4 regions of the Peribacillus sp. NPDC097895 genome follow, and region 2 is predicted to be linked to each of the others. Evidence: riboswitches for the same ligand, from Rfam matches in the RefSeq annotation. Region 2 holds a riboswitch; each other region holds the start of a gene.
What was found. A riboswitch is a leader RNA that binds a small molecule or an ion and turns the genes downstream of it on or off. The one in region 2 is predicted to bind cobalamin.
Positions count from the first base shown of each region.

Region 1: another riboswitch for cobalamin. It lies ahead of ACQKMH_RS14760 (ribonucleoside-diphosphate reductase subunit alpha); the one in region 2 lies ahead of metE (5-methyltetrahydropteroyltriglutamate--homocysteine S-methyltransferase).
Region 3: another riboswitch for cobalamin. It lies ahead of ACQKMH_RS18555 (ABC transporter substrate-binding protein); the one in region 2 lies ahead of metE (5-methyltetrahydropteroyltriglutamate--homocysteine S-methyltransferase).
Region 4: another riboswitch for cobalamin. It lies ahead of ACQKMH_RS11120 ((2Fe-2S) ferredoxin domain-containing protein); the one in region 2 lies ahead of metE (5-methyltetrahydropteroyltriglutamate--homocysteine S-methyltransferase).

Region 1 is NZ_JBNNSH010000002.1:693,770-698,320, forward strand. It holds gene ACQKMH_RS14745 (SulP family inorganic anion transporter) at 1-1,277, shown strand, start outside; gene ACQKMH_RS14750 (hypothetical protein) at 1,358-1,504, shown strand; gene ACQKMH_RS14755 (manganese-dependent inorganic pyrophosphatase) at 1,598-2,527, opposite strand; cobalamin riboswitch at 2,821-3,001, shown strand; gene ACQKMH_RS14760 (ribonucleoside-diphosphate reductase subunit alpha) at 3,139-4,551, shown strand, end outside.
Region 2 is NZ_JBNNSH010000008.1:4,545-9,095, reverse strand. It holds gene ACQKMH_RS24660 (ABC transporter permease) at 1-80, shown strand, start outside; gene ACQKMH_RS24655 (acyl-CoA thioesterase) at 123-599, opposite strand; gene metE (5-methyltetrahydropteroyltriglutamate--homocysteine S-methyltransferase) at 596-2,902, opposite strand; cobalamin riboswitch at 3,054-3,244, opposite strand; gene ACQKMH_RS24645 (potassium channel family protein) at 3,490-3,909, shown strand; gene bcp (thioredoxin-dependent thiol peroxidase) at 3,972-4,442, shown strand; gene ACQKMH_RS24635 (aminopeptidase) at 4,453-4,551, shown strand, end outside.
Region 3 is NZ_JBNNSH010000003.1:470,995-475,545, reverse strand. It holds tRNA gene ACQKMH_RS18565 (tRNA-Arg) at 465-538, opposite strand; gene ACQKMH_RS18560 (polysaccharide deacetylase family protein) at 802-1,665, shown strand; cobalamin riboswitch at 1,753-1,927, shown strand; gene ACQKMH_RS18555 (ABC transporter substrate-binding protein) at 2,100-3,071, shown strand; gene ACQKMH_RS18550 (FecCD family ABC transporter permease) at 3,034-4,101, shown strand; gene ACQKMH_RS18545 (heme ABC transporter ATP-binding protein) at 4,094-4,551, shown strand, end outside.
Region 4 is NZ_JBNNSH010000001.1:2,316,804-2,321,354, reverse strand. It holds gene ACQKMH_RS11135 (energy-coupling factor ABC transporter substrate-binding protein) at 1-256, opposite strand, end outside; gene ACQKMH_RS11130 (energy-coupling factor ABC transporter permease) at 258-1,001, opposite strand; gene ACQKMH_RS11125 (hypothetical protein) at 1,042-1,197, opposite strand; cobalamin riboswitch at 1,181-1,374, opposite strand; cobalamin riboswitch at 1,577-1,766, shown strand; gene ACQKMH_RS11120 ((2Fe-2S) ferredoxin domain-containing protein) at 1,918-2,283, shown strand; gene cobJ (precorrin-3B C(17)-methyltransferase) at 2,302-3,957, shown strand; gene ACQKMH_RS11110 (sirohydrochlorin chelatase) at 3,978-4,551, shown strand, end outside.

The DNA of each region.
Region 1 (4,551 bases), on a different contig from region 2:
GCGGTAGGCCAGGAATGATATCGGCTGCCACTGGAGCAATGGCACTCGTCATGGTCGATCTTGTTAAAGATCACGGTCTGAACTATTTACTTGCTGCAACAATATTGACTGGTTTGCTGCAAATTTTACTAGGGGTCTTAAAAATCGGGAAATTAATGAAGTTCATCCCAAAGCCCGTCATGACTGGTTTTGTGAATTCTTTAGCCATCCTGATTTTCACTGCACAGCTCACCCATTTCGTGGGTGAGACATGGATCATGTATGTCATGACTGCTGTTTCATTAGCTATCATTTATCTTTTTCCAATGATCACGAAAGTCATCCCTTCGCCATTGGTCGCCATCATATTCATGACAATTGTCGCAGTTACTACGGGTGCTGGGGTGCGGACGGTTGGGGATATCGGACAATTGACAGAAGCACTTCCGATGTTCATGCTTCCAAATATCCCTTTGACCTTCGAAACTTTGGCGATCATTTTCCCTTATTCCATAGCCCTTGCGTTTGTCGGGTTGCTTGAATCCTTGTTGACGGCCCAAATAGTCGATGAGATGACTGACACGGACAGCAATAAAAACAGGGAAGCCAAAGGCCAGGGTATCGCTAATATCATTGCCGGATGTTTTGGCGGCATGGCAGGATGTGCAATGATCGGTCAATCCGGTATCAACATTAAGTCAGGGGGAAGGGGCCGTCTCTCGACATTTGTAGCTGGCGCTTTCCTTATGGTCTTAATCGTGGTATTAAATGACGTCCTTATACAGATACCGATGGCTGCACTTGTCGCGGTCATGATCATGGTTTCCATTGGAACATTTGACTGGTCCTCCCTAAAAAGGCTCAAGGTGGCTCCAAAGACGGATTCAGCCGTGATGATCGTGACGGTTCTCATTGTTATTTATACGCATGATTTATCAAAAGGGGTTTTTGCTGGAGTGCTTTTGAGCATGATTTTCTTCTCGGCAAAAATTTCTAAAGTGACGGTGGAGAAAACGGCAGACAGCCAGGGTAAGAAAATCATTTATCGTATCAGTGGACAAATATTTTTCGCTTCAGTGGAGGACTTTATTTCGAAGTTCGATTCTAAGGAGAAAGCAGATGTGATCATCATCGATTTTTCCCAATCTAAAATATGGGATGCTTCTGCGGTCGGTGCCGTTGATAAGATTATTCTTAAATATCAGCTTCACGGTACACCCGTCAAGGTGCAAGGTCTTGATCACGAAAGTTCCTTATTGTTTGAGAAACTCGCCACTACAGAAAGTAAAATATCTTGAAAAAGTAAAATTCTGTTGAATAGAAACGTTTCAAACCGACAAAATAGATACATGAAAACTATTTTGAAGGAGCGAAAAACATGACATACCAGCAGGATTATACGGCAGCAAATCTGTCAGCTGATTTATTGAATGAACTGAAAAGCTTTGAAAGCAAACTTGGCGAGGAAGCCAATAAAGAACTGATTGTCATCGCCTATGAAAAAGAGAAGGATTCTTTGAATTAAGATAAAAAGACTCAAACACCATTATATGGGAGTGCTTGAGTCTTTTTTTTTGCACATGAAAAAGGATGCCCGAAAAGCACCCCTTTTTCTCTATTACTTATTGAATGTGTCCGTTAAAATCGGCACGATTTGTTTTTTACGCGATACAACGCCTTCTAAGACGGCGATGTTATTGTTTAATGTAACGTTATATGCTTTTTCCACTGCATTCGCAGCTTTTCCAAGAGCAAGGGCAACAGAATCATTAGTCAAGATATCCGTTACAATGAATAGGAATAAATCCAATTCCTTCATAGAGATGACCTCTTCAATTGCTGCTTCCAATTCGGATTGCTTGGCAAGCACTTCGTTCGGATCTACGGCATTCACCTGGGCTATTTCCACTTTAGCATTACCCATGGAGAATTCTTTTGCGTCAAGAGTGATTAGCTGGGCAATCGTTTTGTCGCTTAAATCAGCTCCCGCCTTCAACATTTCCAAGCCATATGTTTCGGCATTGACTCCTGCAATATCAGCCAGTTCCATAGCTGCTGCAACGTCTTGCTCTGTGCAGGTCGGGGATTTGAACAATAAAGAATCAGAAATGATGGCAGACAGCATAAGTCCTGCAATTGCTTTAGGGACTTCAATTCCGTTTTCTTTATAGATTTTATTTAAAATAGTTGCCGTACAGCCAACTGGTTCCGCACGGTAATATAAAGGATCGCTTGTTTCAAAGTTAGCGATACGGTGATGGTCGATAACTTCCAGCACACGGACTTGGTCAATATCTTCAGCACTTTGCTGGCGTTCGTTGTGATCGACAAGGATCACGCCATCCGCTTCCCCTGCCACCTTTTCCACAAGACGAGGAGCTTCGAAATTGAATTGATCCAACGCAAATTGAGTTTCACCATTCACTTCACCCAGACGAACTGGTTCAGCGTTGATACCTAGTTGCTTTTTCAAATCTGCATAAGCGATTGCTGAACAGATTGTGTCTGTATCCGGGTTTTTATGTCCAAAAACTAATACTTTTTCCAAGATTTTATCTCCTTTTTCATAAATATTTTTCCGCGAATCCCCTCAGCGCAATAAAGGAGAGCCACCTTTACAATACACTTTATTTTAACACAAAATCCTGTAAATTCAGTGCTTGAATTGTCCATTATCCAATAAAATCTTTCATTCCTTTTCCCTCTACCTTCACTTTGTCAATAGATAAGGGTTGGTTTTTCTCAAATATATTAGTTGAATTATCATCGTATATGGCTTACGATAATATAAGCAGAAATACTAGATATTGATTACACGAACAATGCTAATAACTATATATAGAATTTTTTATAATCCAAGGTGCCAGTGATGGCTGAAAAGGGAATCCGGTGCAAACCCGGAACTGTCCCCGCAACTGTAAATGTGACGAAATGAGAAAACCACTGTATAGCTCTCTATACGGGAAGGACTCAAAGTAGGATGATCATGAGTCAGGAGACCTGCCTTGATTTTTTCACGTTTCTTATTCTTCGGGGATTGAGATGATGAAACGATAGTTTAATGGCTATTTTTTCATGGCTCTTTTATTCTATCGTTTGATCCGCTCAATTCATTGGGCGGTTTTTTTATTTAGCGGATTTTTACAAGGAGGATTATTAATGACTCAAACATATAACTCTATTATAAGCGAAAATGATACCGAAACGAGCTCCATCCAGCTTGAAATGTTATCGAAGGAATTCGAAGGTCGTCTCGATATGGAAAAGTTCAAAAAGCGTTTTACTAAATGGCTTGATCGCAAAAGTGACTCAACCGAAGAACAGGCTTCAAAAAAACTGATTCAGCTCGCTCTTGAAAGTGTGGATATCGATGCTCCCGATTGGACATTCGTTGCTGCTGCAGAACTGTTGAATACAATGTATAAGGATGCGCAAGCCAATCGAGGTTATGAAGGCAAGAGTTATGGCCCATTTTATGAACTGATCTCGGAGCTCTCCCAACTACAAGATGGCCAGCGGTATCCCATTTATAAATCAGAACTGCTAGCTTCTTATACGAAAGCTGAAATCGAGGAATTGGGTTCGATGATTGACCCGGAAAGAGATAAACTTTTTTCTTACATAGGCATCTACTTATTAAACGATCGCTACCTAGCCCGCCCAAAAAGAGACAAGGTCTATGAACTGCCTCAAGAGCGCTTCATGATCATTGCGATGGAAATCATGCGATTGGAAAAAACGGAGCACCGCCTGCAACTTATAAAAGAAGCTTACTGGGCCATGTCCAATCTTTATATGACTGTTGCGACCCCTACACTATCGAATGCCGGTAAAACACATGGACAGTTAAGCTCTTGCTTTATCGATGCCATCGAAGATTCCATTGACGGCATCTATCTATCTAACTACGATGCTGCAAAAGTATCTAAATTCGGCGGTGGTGTCGGACTTTATGTAGGCAAGATTCGGTCGCTTGGTTCTGATATCCGTGGCTTCTCTGGAAATAGTTCCGGTACGACTCCCTGGATTCGACTATTCAACCAGACAGCCGTCAGTGTCGATCAATTGGGTCAACGTAAAGGTGCCATCGCGATTTACTTGGATGCCTGGCATAAAGATATCCTGAGCTTCCTTGATTTGAAGACGCAAAACGGGGACGACAGATTAAAAGCCCATGATATTTTTACAGGTGTATGCATACCTGATTTATTCATGGAGGCTGTACGCGACAGAAAAGAATGGTATCTGTTCGACCCGCACACCGTCAAGCAAACACTTGGATTCTCACTTGAAGATCTTTATGACGAGAAGAAAGGTGAAGGAAGCTTCAGGACACATTACGCACTTGCCGTTGAGGCAGCAGAAAATGGCATTCTTCCAAATTATAGCTTTGAAAAAATCAATGCGATGGAAATCATGAAAAGCATCATGATTTCCCAATTAGAAGAAGGCGTCCCATATATGTTCTACCGCGATGAAGTGAACCGGAAGAATCCGAATAAACATAAGGGTATGATTTATTGTTCTAACCTTTGCACAGAGATTGCTCAAAACTTAAGTCCTTCGACGATC
Region 2 (4,551 bases):
TAATCGGGGTTGTCTTTTTCATGATATCCGTTTTCATATGGAATCAGGGAGTGAAGAGATACCGCGGGGCAGGGAACTAAAAGAAACCCCTTCAACAGTATTCATGTTGAAGGGGTTTTTGTTTAGTTCCGTTTTTTCTTTCTTTCAATATATCTTGCTTGTGCTTGAACAAATTGCTGCTTTTCCTCTTCCGATTCGGGAATGACCTGAGGTACGTTTGTCGGCTTACCATCTTCATCGATGGCCAACATCGTTAAAAAGGCACGTGCCGTAAGCTGTTTTTCACCTGTTAATAGGTTCTCACGCTCCACTTTGACGAATACCTCCATTGATGTGCGATGAGCACAGGTGACATATGCTTCAAGGTTGATCGCATCCCCTGTCTTGATGGGGGCCAAAAAATCAAAAGAGTCGCTTGAAGCAGTCACAACGGGTTTTCGACAATGGCGCATAGCTGAAATGCAGGCTATTTTATCAACATAGGCCATTACTTTCCCGCCAAAGATGGTATTGTGATGATTTGTATCCGGTGGAAAAACAAGGTCGGTTAAAAAAGTCCGTGACTGCTGTGTTGGGTGGGCAGTGTTCTTCTCGATCATTTGCCTGTTGTTTTAGATAAAAGGTTTTCACGGACGATTTTTGCTGCTTCGACCATGTTTGTCAGGGAAGCGACGGTTTCCGGGATACCCCTTGTTTTCAGGCCGCAGTCGGGATTGATCCAAAACTGGTCTTTATCCAATACCTTGATGCCCCGTTCAATCATATCGACCATTTCTTCCACTGCCGGCACACGCGGGCTGTGAATATCATACACACCCAGGCCAATACCCTTTTCATACGTTTTTTCCTCGAATGCGGAAGCAAGCTCCCCATGGCTACGGGATGTTTCGATGGAAATGACATCGGCATCGAGGGAGGAGATGACATCCATGAAGCTGTTAAAGTCGCAATAGCACATATGCGTGTGGATTTGGGTTGTATCCTCCACGCTTGAAGTGGATATCAAGAACGAATTAACAGCCCAGTTTAAATACTCATCGCGATCGCTTTTTTTCAATGGCAGGCCTTCTCTAAGTGCAGGCTCATCAACCTGAATCATTTTTATTCCAGCGGATTCCAATGCAATGACTTCTTTTTCCAAAGCGAGCGCCAGCTGGTAGCAAACATTCTCCCTGGAAATATCATCACGGACAAATGACCAGTTCAAAATCGTTACAGGACCTGTAAGCATTCCCTTTACCGTTTTCTTCGTCAGTGATTGTGCGTATACACTTTCCCTGACAGTCATGGGCTCGATGAAATGGACGTCGCCGTATATGACTGGAGGCTTTACGCAGCGAGACCCGTAAGATTGTACCCACCCTTTTTCAAGAAAGACGAATCCGCCTAACTTATGGCCGAAGTATTCAACCATATCCGTCCGTTCGAATTCCCCGTGAACCAAAACATCCAAACCGATTTCTTCTTGGATATCGATCCACCTGCCGATTTCTTCGTTTACGAATGTTTCATATTGCGAAGCGGTCCATTCTCCTCGTTTAAATTTCCCGCGTGCTTGTTTAACTTCAAATGTCTGCGGAAAGCTGCCAATCGTAGTGGAAGGAAGAAAAGGCAATTTGAAAAAGTCCTGTTGTTTTTGATAGCGCTCTTTAAATGGCAACTGACGTCCTGTGGTCTTGGATTTAACCTTTTCGACATTGGATTGTACACTTTTATGATTTCGTGCACTTGAACTTGCTAACGTTTGAACCGCTAATTTATTGGCGCCCACTTTTTCGGCGATAGCATCTAAACCTTGGTTATTTCCTTTGACCAAGAGTGTGATTTCTTCAAGTTTCTCATCTGCAAAAGCAAGGGCCTCTTTCACTTCTTTGGCAATCAGAGTTTCATTGCGGACGGTCACCGGGACATGAAGCAGGGAACAAGAGGGCTGAAGCCAGATCTGGTCTTCGGCTACTTTTTTCTTAAGCGTCTCGATCAAATGGATCTTTTTGGATAAATCAGAAAGCCAAATGTTCTTTCCATCAATCACACCTGCACCAAGCACTTTGTTCTTCGGGAAGCCGAATTCTTCAAGATTACTAAGATTCTTCCCTTTATCATGTACAAAATCAAGGCCGATCCCCTGTACTTGTAATTCAATCACCTCTTGGTAGTGTTCCACGGCATCAAAGTATGTTTGCAGCATGATGTTCAGGCTTGGTGCTGCTTCATTCAGTTTTTCGTAGAGGTATGCAACGGTTTGCATATCATCTTTGGAAATTGATGAAACAATGGAAGGTTCATCGATTTGAACCCATTTCACGCCTTCTTGCTCCAACTCTTGCAGAATTTGCGTGTATAGCGGAAGCAAACTCAGGATGATGCCAGGAATATCTTCTTTGTTGAAGCCTTTGGAAAGGGAGATGAAGGTATAAGGTCCGATTAACACGGGCTTCGTTTCAATCCCTAGCTTTTCCTTGGCTTCCCGGTATGCAGCAAGTGGTTTATTTTCTGTTAAGTTCAGCTGTGACCGTTTTAATTCCGGGACGATATAGTGATAGTTCGTATTGAACCATTTCGTCATTTCTGAAGCGACTTCATCCTTGTTACCGCGGGCCATGGAATAATAAACGGAAAGGGGAACGGCGCCGCCTTCATAAGCGGAATAACGTTCAGGAACAAGACCGAACATGACTGACATATCTAGCATTTGATCATATAAAGTGAAGTCATTGACAGGAATGATATCAATTCCTTGATCTTTCTGTTTTTGCAAATTGCCCAACCGGATGGCTTCTAGTTGTGCCGTAAACTCCGTTTCATCGATTTTCCCGGACCAGTAAGCTTCCAATGTGCGTTTCCATTCACGATCTTCACCGATTCGCGGGTACCCTAAACTACTACTTTTCAATATTCTCATCCTCCTGCATTCTTTAATTTGATAAAACAACAAAAAAAGCACCCCTAACCGTCAAAAAGAGAAAGTTAGAAATGCTTAAAATAAAGAGGCATGAAAAATGCCCCTTACAATTATAAGGTCCCTAACACCTCCCTATCTCCCGTAGGTTAAAACAGTGTTGTTGAAACAGGCAGGTCTCCTGACTTAGGGAATATCATTAGCGCAAGCCTTCCCAATCCTTAAGATCAGTGGCATATGGATGGCGCTAACATTCCCATTACAGTGGCGGGACCGTTCCGGAATTACACCGGGCTTCCCTTTTAATCCTAATGAAAATTAGGAACCTATTTCCACATATGAAATTTCATAAAACCTGCTCGATAAGCTGACTGCAGGCACTAAAAATTTATAAAATAAAAACTATTATAAAAATTTAGACAATCTTAACATATCCGACTTGGATGGTCAACAAGGAAAAAGTTCTCAATCCGACAAGAGCGTATTGGATGTGGGAGTGTTAACTATGAAGTCAGTCCCTAAAAAAGAATATATTGTTTGGACAGGGAGTATGTATAAAGGAAGTGGCGTTTTGAAATGGGGCGTGGGGAATGACATTCTACATCTTGATTGCAGGAATCATTTTTTGCATGGTGATGAGCATTCGGACGTTATTTCTTGTTGAGTCGGGAGGAAAGAAGTTTTCCTTAGAGGATCTGCTGTGGCTTGGCAATTTATATGCGACGATATTAGTTGGATTTGCATTGATTTATTTATTATACGAGCTTCAGAATCATTCGGTGATTCTTGATATGGGCAATCGTTTGGACGGCACTTTCTATGAACAGCTGAAGACTTCTTTTTATTTTAGTGCGATGACGATGTTTTCAGTGGGGTATGGAGACATAGCCCCAATAGGCATGGGAAGGATGATAGCTACGATTCAGGCCTTCATCGGGTACACGCTCCCGGCAGCGTTCGTGATTCGGACGGTGATCGACTTGGATCAGAAAGATAGGAAGGATAAATGAAAGTTGTGTTTCTTTCGATTATTGGGTACTCTTACCATAATGAAAGAAATGGAGGGTTCAAAATGACTGTAAAAATTGGCGAAAAAGCACCTGATTTTCAACTCACTGCAAACAATGGTGAGTTAGTTTCCTTATCGGATTTTAAGGGCAAAAACATAGTTTTGTATTTTTACCCAAAAGATATGACACCAGGCTGCACGACGGAGGCTTGTGATTTTCGGGATCATAATGAGCAGTTTGAGGAACTGAACGCCGTCATCATTGGGATCAGTCCAGACCCGGCAGCACGTCATGAAAAATTCATTGAAAAGCATGGATTGCCTTTTTTGCTGCTAGCTGATGAAAATCATGAAGCTGCTGAATCATTTGATGTATGGCAATTGAAAAAGAACTTCGGAAAGGAATATATGGGCATTGAACGTTCAACTTTCCTGATTGATAAGGAAGGCAAGATCGTCAAAGAATGGCGTAAGGTTAAAGTCAAAGGCCACGTTGAAGAAGCTCTTGAAACTCTTCGCGACCTCGAAAAATAAGGGACAGGCAATGAAGGATGAGCGAATAACGAAGCTTGCTGCCATGCTGATTCATCATTCGATACAATTACAGCCAAAAGAGAGAATCCTCATACGGGGCCATATCAAC
Region 3 (4,551 bases), on a different contig from region 2:
TCTGATCAAGCAATTCTATCGTAATTTCGCGAATACGCGGTTCCCATTCCTTCATCACTTTCTGATTAATGAAGAGGTTAACTCGATGATATTTTTAAAGGGAAAATGCATTTTGGATAGGTAGTCCGATAAATTTCTGACATGTCGTTTGTATTCTTCTAACGTTCTTTCTCTAACACCTTCAGCGATCTTTTCACTAAGGAAAATATCTAATGCTCGTAATCTTCAGCACGAGTGTGATTTCGTTCTTTTATATGTTTTCCACGTTTTACCATTTTTTTAACCGAAAAGAAAAGCACCTCCAAACAATGAAAACTTTTAGTGAATAGATCACCATTGTTTCCAATGTTCAGAAGTGCTTTCATCCGACATACGTGATACAGCCATTTTCAGTTAAGCCAAAAGAAAGACCCTGCTATAAAACCGGCTTTAACCGGATTATAACAGGGTCTTCCATACATTAGCGTCCCAGATAGGAATCGAACCTACGACCTACAGCTTAGGAGGCTGTCGCTCTATCCTGCTGAGCTACTGGGACATATAAAAAGTCGACGACTTATTTATTATATTTCTTATAGGCAAACTTTTCAAGCTAATAGCTTGTACTTATGAAAAAATTTCATCATTAAAGCTTAACTGGTGATAATGTACAGTCCAATAAAGTTTGACAAGGATGGGTACCAACTCTTTATATTCCTTTTTTTTCGTTAATTGGGATACTTTATTATTCACTAGTTTTCTGGTACTATTATGCTAGAAAAAAATAGGAGAATGATAGTGGGAAAATACAGAGTTTTAAGCATGGCAGCGTTGCTGGGGATGTTAATTTTACCTGGATGCTCACAAGGGGTTTTAGAGGACATAGGTACAAAGACGGCTGCGCCGATTGCGGAAGATAATATTGAAGTAGTTGCAGCAGCGGAGAGTGACGGCGGACAGGATTCGGAGGACGAAGGTAATCCTGAACAAATCGATACAAGGAACTGGATAAGGGCCGAGTCCACGGTTCAGCTTCCCATATTGATGTATCATAGCATATCTGAAGGTAATAACCTTCGGGTGCCAAAAGAGGAATTCCGAATGCAAATGGCTTGGCTTCGGGAAAATGGATACCATACATTATCCCCTAATGAAGCATTTCACGTTTTAACCGAAAATCGAATGCCAAGTGAAAAGTGTGTCTGGATTACTTTTGATGATGGGTATACAGATAACTACACGGAGGCTTTTCCTATATTAAGAGAATATGACATGAAAGCGACCATTTTCATGATTGGGAAATCCATTGAAAAAGGTCATCACCTGACGGAAGGTCAAATGCTGGAGATGAGCAGGAATGGGATTTCCATCGAAAGTCATACGATCAACCATCTTGAGCTAAACCGCATGACCCCAGAGCAGCAAGAAGTCGAAATGGTCCAGTCAAAGGATTTATTCGATCGTATCCTCCATCAGGACACGACAGTACTTTCGTATCCAGTTGGTCGGTATAACGAAGAGAGTCTCAGGCTGTCGGAAGAAGCTGGATACAAGATGGCCGTTACGACCGAACCTGGCGGGGCTTCCAGTGATCAAGGAATGTATGCCCTGCATCGCGTTCGGATTTCACCCGGATTATCGGTTGGTGGGTTTGCGTCCCTGATTGAAAATGCTACAAATCATTGAAGAGGGACGGGGCATCTTGGAGCCAGTCAGAAAAATCATATAATAATAGATTCTTACATGGTGTATAATGAAAAGCAGTGAAAATTATATACATATGAGCGATTTGGTGTCTTAATGACTTAAAAGGGAAGCTGGTTGAATGCCAGCGCGGTCCCGCCACTGTATATGGGAGTTAACGGCTGTGAACCACTGTATGAGATATGGGAAGGTGCCGTTGACGATGACCATGAGCCAGGAGACCTGCCAAGATTCGTACACCTATAACCTACGCGGATGGGAAGGTGTGTGGCAGACCCTAAAGAGTCCGTAATTATATTGTTGCCATACAAGCATCTTCCGTTTAACGGGAGATGCTTTTTGTTTTGATGCGCATCTTCGTTTAAAGGAAGCGCTATTTCATAGGGTGGAAAAAATAAATGAAAAGATTGTGAGGAATGAAAATGAAGAAAATTTTTGGTTTGATCCTGGTGTTATTACTGACTGCAGGTATGATCGTTGGTTGCAGCGGGGGATCTAATGAAGGAACGGAAAAGCAGCAAACGAATCATGCTCAACACCAAGCTTTCCCGATTACGATTAAAGATGCAACGGGTGAAAAAGTTACGATAGAAGAAAAACCGAAGAAAATCGTTACGTTGATACCAAGTAATACGGAAGTGGTATTTGCTCTTGGTTTGGGTAAAAAGGTTGTTGGTGTTTCCGACAATGATAATTACCCGGAAGAAACGAAAGAAATCGAAAAAGTTGGCGGAATGGAAATGAATACGGAGTTGATTGTTTCCTTAAAGCCTGATCTTGTTCTTGCCCATGCATCCAGTGCCCATAATTCAAGTGAGGGATTAAAGCAGATTAAGGATGCTGGAATAGATGTCCTTGTAGTTAATGATGCACAAAGCTTTGACGAAGTGTATGAGTCTATCGATATGATTGGACAGGCAACAGGAGAACATGATAAGGCAAAAGAAATCATTACCGATATGAAAACGAAGCTGAAGGCTATATCTGAAAAAGCCAAATCCGTAAAGGAAGCGGATAGAAAGACCGTTTTAGTGGAGGTTTCGCCGTCTCCGGAAATATATACACCTGGAAAAAATACATTCATGAATGAAATGCTTCAAATGATTTCAGCGAAAAATGCAGCGGCTGAATTGGACGGTTGGGCAAAAATTGATGAAGAGTCGATGATTGCTGCAAATCCGGATGTCATTATTACAACGTATGGTTATTATACAAAAGATCCAATCAGTGAAGTGACCGGCAGAAAAGGATGGCAAGACGTAAATGCTGTTAAGAATGGCCAAATCTTTGATGTCCATTCTGACTTGGTGACCCGTTCCGGTCCACGCTTAATAGAGGGAGTAGAGGAACTTGCCAAATCAGTCTATCCGAACGTATTTGACAAATAAAGGGACGTTTGCTTATTTGATTGCGTTATTATTTTTACTTTTTGCTTGTACGATTGGCATTTCCTTTGGTTCGGTGCCAGTACCGATTCCCGTACTTATACAAATAATCGGCAAGGAGATTTTTCATTTACCGATTTCCGTTGATCCGGATGTGATGCTGACGAATATCGTGATGAACATCCGCTTGCCGCGTGTATTGCTTGCGGGTTTGGTTGGTGCTTCGCTTGCGATTGCAGGTGCGGCATTTCAGGGACTGCTCCGGAATCCGCTCGCTGACCCTTACACATTAGGTATATCATCAGGAGCATCAGTCGGAGCTGTATTGACCTTATTCTTGAATATATCACTGCCATTCATCGGTTTATATACGCTTCCGGTATTGAGTATCTCATGTTCCGTGATCACGATTTTCTGTGTATTGGCTTTTGCAAAAAAAATGGATCGATCGATGAAAGTGGAAACGATTATATTAACCGGAATCATTTTCAGCTCGTTTTTAAGTGCCTTCATTTCTTTGATGATTGCGTTGACGGGCGAGGAATTAAGACAAATCATTGGCTGGCTCATGGGCAGCGTTTCAATGCGTGGTTGGAATTATATCGCGATCATATTGCCGTTTTTTATCATTGGTTCACTGATCTTGCTCATGAATACAAGTGAATTGAATGCGATGACTTTCGGGGAAGACCGGGCAAAACACTTAGGTGTGAATGTGCATCGGCGAAAAATGTGGATCTTGATTGCTGGTTCGATATTGACAGGGGCAGCCGTTGCGGTTTCAGGGACGATTGGCTTTGTAGGATTGGTCATTCCTCATTTGGTCCGTAGGATTTGGGGGCCTGACCATAAACATTTGCTTCCGTTGTCTTTGCTGATAGGAAGCGGATTCTTGATTTTGGCGGACCTTGTCGCACGGACGATCATAGCCCCATCGGAACTGCCGATCGGTGTCATCACTTCACTTATCGGGGCACCGGCATTTGCGCTGATTTTATTAAAGAGACGGAGAGAGGGTAGGGCGGATGCTTGAAGTAAAAGGGTTAACAGGTGGATATGGCAATAAAACCGTTTTGGACTCTGTCTCATTTGACGTACATAAAGGGGAGTTATTCGGGATTTTAGGTCCAAATGGCAGCGGGAAAACGACGCTTTTAAGCATGCTCAGCGGGGTGCTCGATTTTATGGGAGGAAGCATACGAATAAGGGGAAGGGATTTGAAGGATTATTCGTCAAAACAACTTGCACAAGTCATTGCTGTGCTTCCTCAACATTCCTCATTAGCTTTTTCTTATACAGTAAAAGAGACGGTCTCACTTGGGCGCTATTCCCATCAAACAGGTTGGTTCCATAGTTGGTCCGCAGAAGATGAAACGATTGTCCAACGGGTGATGAATCAAACGGGGGTGGCAGATTTTCAGGATCTTCAATTTGACCGATTATCAGGTGGAGAGAGACAGCGGGTCCTACTGGCGCAGGCACT
Region 4 (4,551 bases), on a different contig from region 2:
TTTGCCTCATTACGCCAATGAAGTATCCAATGAAACCGGCTCCGATTGCAGCTTGCAGGGCAAATAATAAGCTTTCGGTTTCTGCACCTGGCGGCTCCCAAATGCTATTGAACCAAGGCTTATATTCTGGGTGGATTTTATTGATGGCATCTTTAGCCTCCCCGTCAGCACCTCCAAATTCCGTACCTTGTTGGGTGATTAACGGTATAGTTGCAAGAATGACGACCAGGAAAAGCAGAAGTAAACTTTTTTTCATGTTAACGGACCTCCTTGGATAAAACTCGCAGCAATTTCAATTCGCCTAAATTGTATTTTTTCAAAAAATTCATCACGACGACTGTCAATAATCCTTCGCTGATTGCCAAGGGGATTTGGGTAAGGGCAAAAATCCCTGCAAATTTAGTGAATGAAGCCATGAATCCTCCTACCTCGGATGGAAAAGCAAGTGCAAGTTGGACGGAAGTTACCACATACGTTCCTAAATCTCCAAAAGCGGCTGCCAAGAAAACGGCAAGAGAGAAAGACCAACCCAATTTAGTTGCACCCTTGAAGATAAAGTACGCAATGAACGGTCCGCATACTGCCATGGAAAAGGCATTGGCTCCTAATGTGGTCAATCCTCCATGAGCCAGTAAAACAGCTTGAAATAATAAAACGATGGAACCGATGACACTCATGGCCAATGGACCAAATAATATGGAACCCAAACCAACTCCGGTAGGGTGTGAAGAGCTACCCGTTACGGACGGAATTTTTAAAGCCGACAAAATGAATACAAATGCTCCTGATAATCCGAGCATCATTTTGGTTTCTGGGTTTTCCTTTACTTTCAACCTAATGGAGCGATATCCCAAGATTAAAAATGGCAAGGTCACAGCCCACCAGAATATGGCCCATTCAATCGGTAAAAAGCCCTCCATGATATGCATGGCCATTGCACGTTTTGGGACAAAAAACAGTAAAATGACAAAATAAAGTATCTTCCAATTGATTTTTTTCATTCTTTCTCCTTTCAACACTCATGATTTTCTGTCCAAAGCTTTAGAAGAAAAGCGGTGCCCAACCTAACATAAAAAGCACTTCTCTCAAAAGAAAGAAGTGCGTAATGAACAGGAATTTGCAGCATAAACCAACCATGGGCCATTCTGCCTGATCCGCACACCCATCCTCGTAGGCTGAAACAGTTTCACGCTTCATGGCAGGTCTCCTGGCTTTGGTTCATCATCCTGTTACATCCTTCCCATCTCATTTGACAGTGGATGAATTACGGTAACAGGACTTCCCTTTACAGTGGCGGGACCGCGCCGGATTTACACCGGCTTCCCTTTTAAGCTGAATCCCGAGAAATTCAGCACCATAAAACATATGTAATTATATTGAAAATTCTCGTATAGTGTATCATAAAGAAATAATTCCAGCTATACTCTATTTTTTTTTGCCTTGAGAAACATAGGAAGGAAAGGCATGGGAGCTGGATTAAAACGATTAAACTTTTCTAAACAGTCCGAATAAACTATTGAATTTTGCTAAAGTTGTTATATGATAGATAAAGTTAGCTAGAATTGTATAATAAAACCAAATATTTCATTTTAAAAGTGCTCTTGCATGAAAAGGCAAGGGATAATAGGGAAATCGGTGAAAATCCGATGCAGCCCCCGCTACTGTAAACGCTGATGAAATTGTCGATGACCACTGGCTGAATGCCGGGAAGGGACAAAGTAAAATGATGCGTAAGCCAGGAAACCTGCTTTTAAAATCGTATAATACTTTTCGGAGGGAAAGGTAGAGGAACTATGACGATTTTGGGAGATTCTGCATATTTGCAGAGTGCTTCTCTTTCATATAGTTTTTTTAAACCTTAACTCTAATGTTAAGGTTTTTTATTTTGCCTTTTCCCTGAACTGGAGGAGAAAGAAGATGACAACTTGGAATTTGCAGGGGACAAACTCGCATCTGTTGATTTGTAATGGGAGCAGTTGCATGAAAAAAGGCGGAGAAGAAGTGACCCAAGCCATTCGCGATGAAATTACTTCAAAGGGATTGGATCTGAAAATACATACAACGAGGACTCGCTGTAACGGAAGATGCAAGGATGCCTGCGTTGTGATTGCCTATCCCCAAGGGAAATGGTATCGAGTGGATTCCCCAGACTTTGGTCGGCAGATTGTGCGGACTATTGATGATGGGGAGTTTGTACCTCAAATGATTTACCAATTTACTGATGGGGAAATGGCCCCAAATCCAGATTTTCCTGCTCATACAGGTATTTCAAAGAACAAATAAGTAAAAGGAGATGTCTTAATGAGTACAAACGGTAAATTATTCGTCGTGGGCTTTGGTCCAGGGAATTTTGAACATATTACCAAACGTGCTGTTGAAGCCCTTCAAGAAAGTGACTATATCATTGGGTATAAAACTTATGTTGAACTCATTCAGGGGCTGCTTACAGATCAAACGATTATTAGTACGGGAATGACTGAAGAAGTATCACGTGCACAGGAAGCAGTCAAACAAGCGGAGTTGGGAAAGAAAGTAGCTGTAATATCCAGTGGAGATGCTGGTGTTTACGGAATGGCTGGATTGGTTTATGAAGTATTGATTGAAAAAGGGTGGAAAGAAGAAACGGGGGTAGGCATTGAAGTCATTCCTGGTATTTCTGCCATTAATTCATGTGCGTCTTTACTTGGGGCACCTGTCATGCACGATTCGTGCACCATTAGCCTCAGTGATCATTTAACTCCATGGGATCTTATCGCTAAAAGGGTGGAGGCTGCTGCAATGGCTGATTTTGTCATTGCCCTTTATAATCCTCGAAGCGGCAGACGGACAAGGCAAATAGTTGAAACACAGAAAATTCTGCTTCGCTACCGTTCACCCGATACACCTGTCGGGTTGGTGAAAAGTGCATATCGCGATCGTCAGGATATTGTCATCACGAATTTAAAAGATATGTTGAATCACGATATTGGAATGCTGACCACCGTCATTATTGGGAATTCATCTACCTTTTTATATGACGACAAAATCATCACACCAAGAGGCTATCAAAGAAAGTATACGTTGAATTCGGAAAAACAAACATTGAAGCCGCATCAGCGTCTGCAAAAAGAAGCAGAACCGTGGGCATTAGATCAAGAAGCTGGTTCCATACAGGAATCCTTCACCGAGTCTGTCGGAGGAGTTGGATTACTTACAAAAGCACCAGAAAAGAAGCTCGCTTCCTTTGAAATGGCCATGGAAGCCCTGTCAAGAGTCAAGGGTCAAACCGTTCAGCAATCCATTAAGCCGATTGTTCAGCAAAAAATGGAGTCGGTGTTTGAGCTTGCCGTCAGTCCAGGGGTGGCGAATAAACAATTCACTCCCAAACAAATGATGACACTGGCGGAAGTTGTCGGGGAAAAGGGAACGATGGAATACACGCCAAATCATAAGATCGTTTTAAAGATTCCGACAACGGATCCGGAGAACATCACTTGGAAATTACAATCAGCAAACTTTCTATTATCACCTATTGGAGATGTATTGACATTAAAAGCGTGTGATTTCTGTGATGGTGAAAAAACCGAATCCATTCCTTATGCAGACGAAATACAACGGGTCCTTGGGGGCATGAAATTGCCTAAGGAATTGAACATCGGTTTTAATGGGTGTGGAATGGCTTGTTATAGCGCCGTGATGGATGACATCGGGATTGTCTTCCGAAAAGGGAAATTTGACTTATTCCTTGGAGCTAAACCGGTTGGAAGAACAGCCCATCCAGGTCAGCCGGTTGCGGAAGGCATTGATCCGGAACAGCTTGTTGCCTTGATCACGGACATTGTCGAAGAGTATAAGCAAAATGCCCATCCAAATGAGCGTCTGTTTAAATACTTTAAACGTGCCAAAAAGATTCAGAGTTATTCTTATCAGGACATTGCTCCCAAAATACACATAGAGCCTGCGCCTTGCGAAGACTAATTTTAAGAGGGGGAAAGTAAATGAAAGCAGTATTATTCGTAGGTCACGGAAGCCGCTTGGCTTCAGGAAATGAAGAGGTCCTCAAGTTTATTGAAAATATGATTCCGTCAATGGATGATGCCTACTTGGTTGAAACGTGCTTTTTGGAATTTGCAAAACCAAATATATCCAAAGGCATTGAAAATTGTGTAAACCGGGGCGCTACGGAAGTTATCGTCATACCGATCATTTTGTTGCATGCAGGACATTCAAAATTACATATCCCAGCTGAAATAGAGGATGGGAAAACCAAGTATCCAGAAGTGAAATTCACATATGGTCAAACCATTGGGGTCCACCATGATGTTTTGACAATCCTGACAGACCGTCTTGCGGAAGCTGGATTCGATACAGCCTCTGAACACCCCGAGACAGCAATATTGCTGATTGGCCGAGGTGGTAGTGATGCTGATGCAAATAGTGATATCTATAAAATTTCACGATTATTGTGGGAGAAGCTAAACGTGAAGTGGATCGAAAGTGCATTCATGGGTGTAACGGACCCACACGTTGATGAAGGCATTGAACGATGCATCCGGTTAGGAGCAAAAAAAA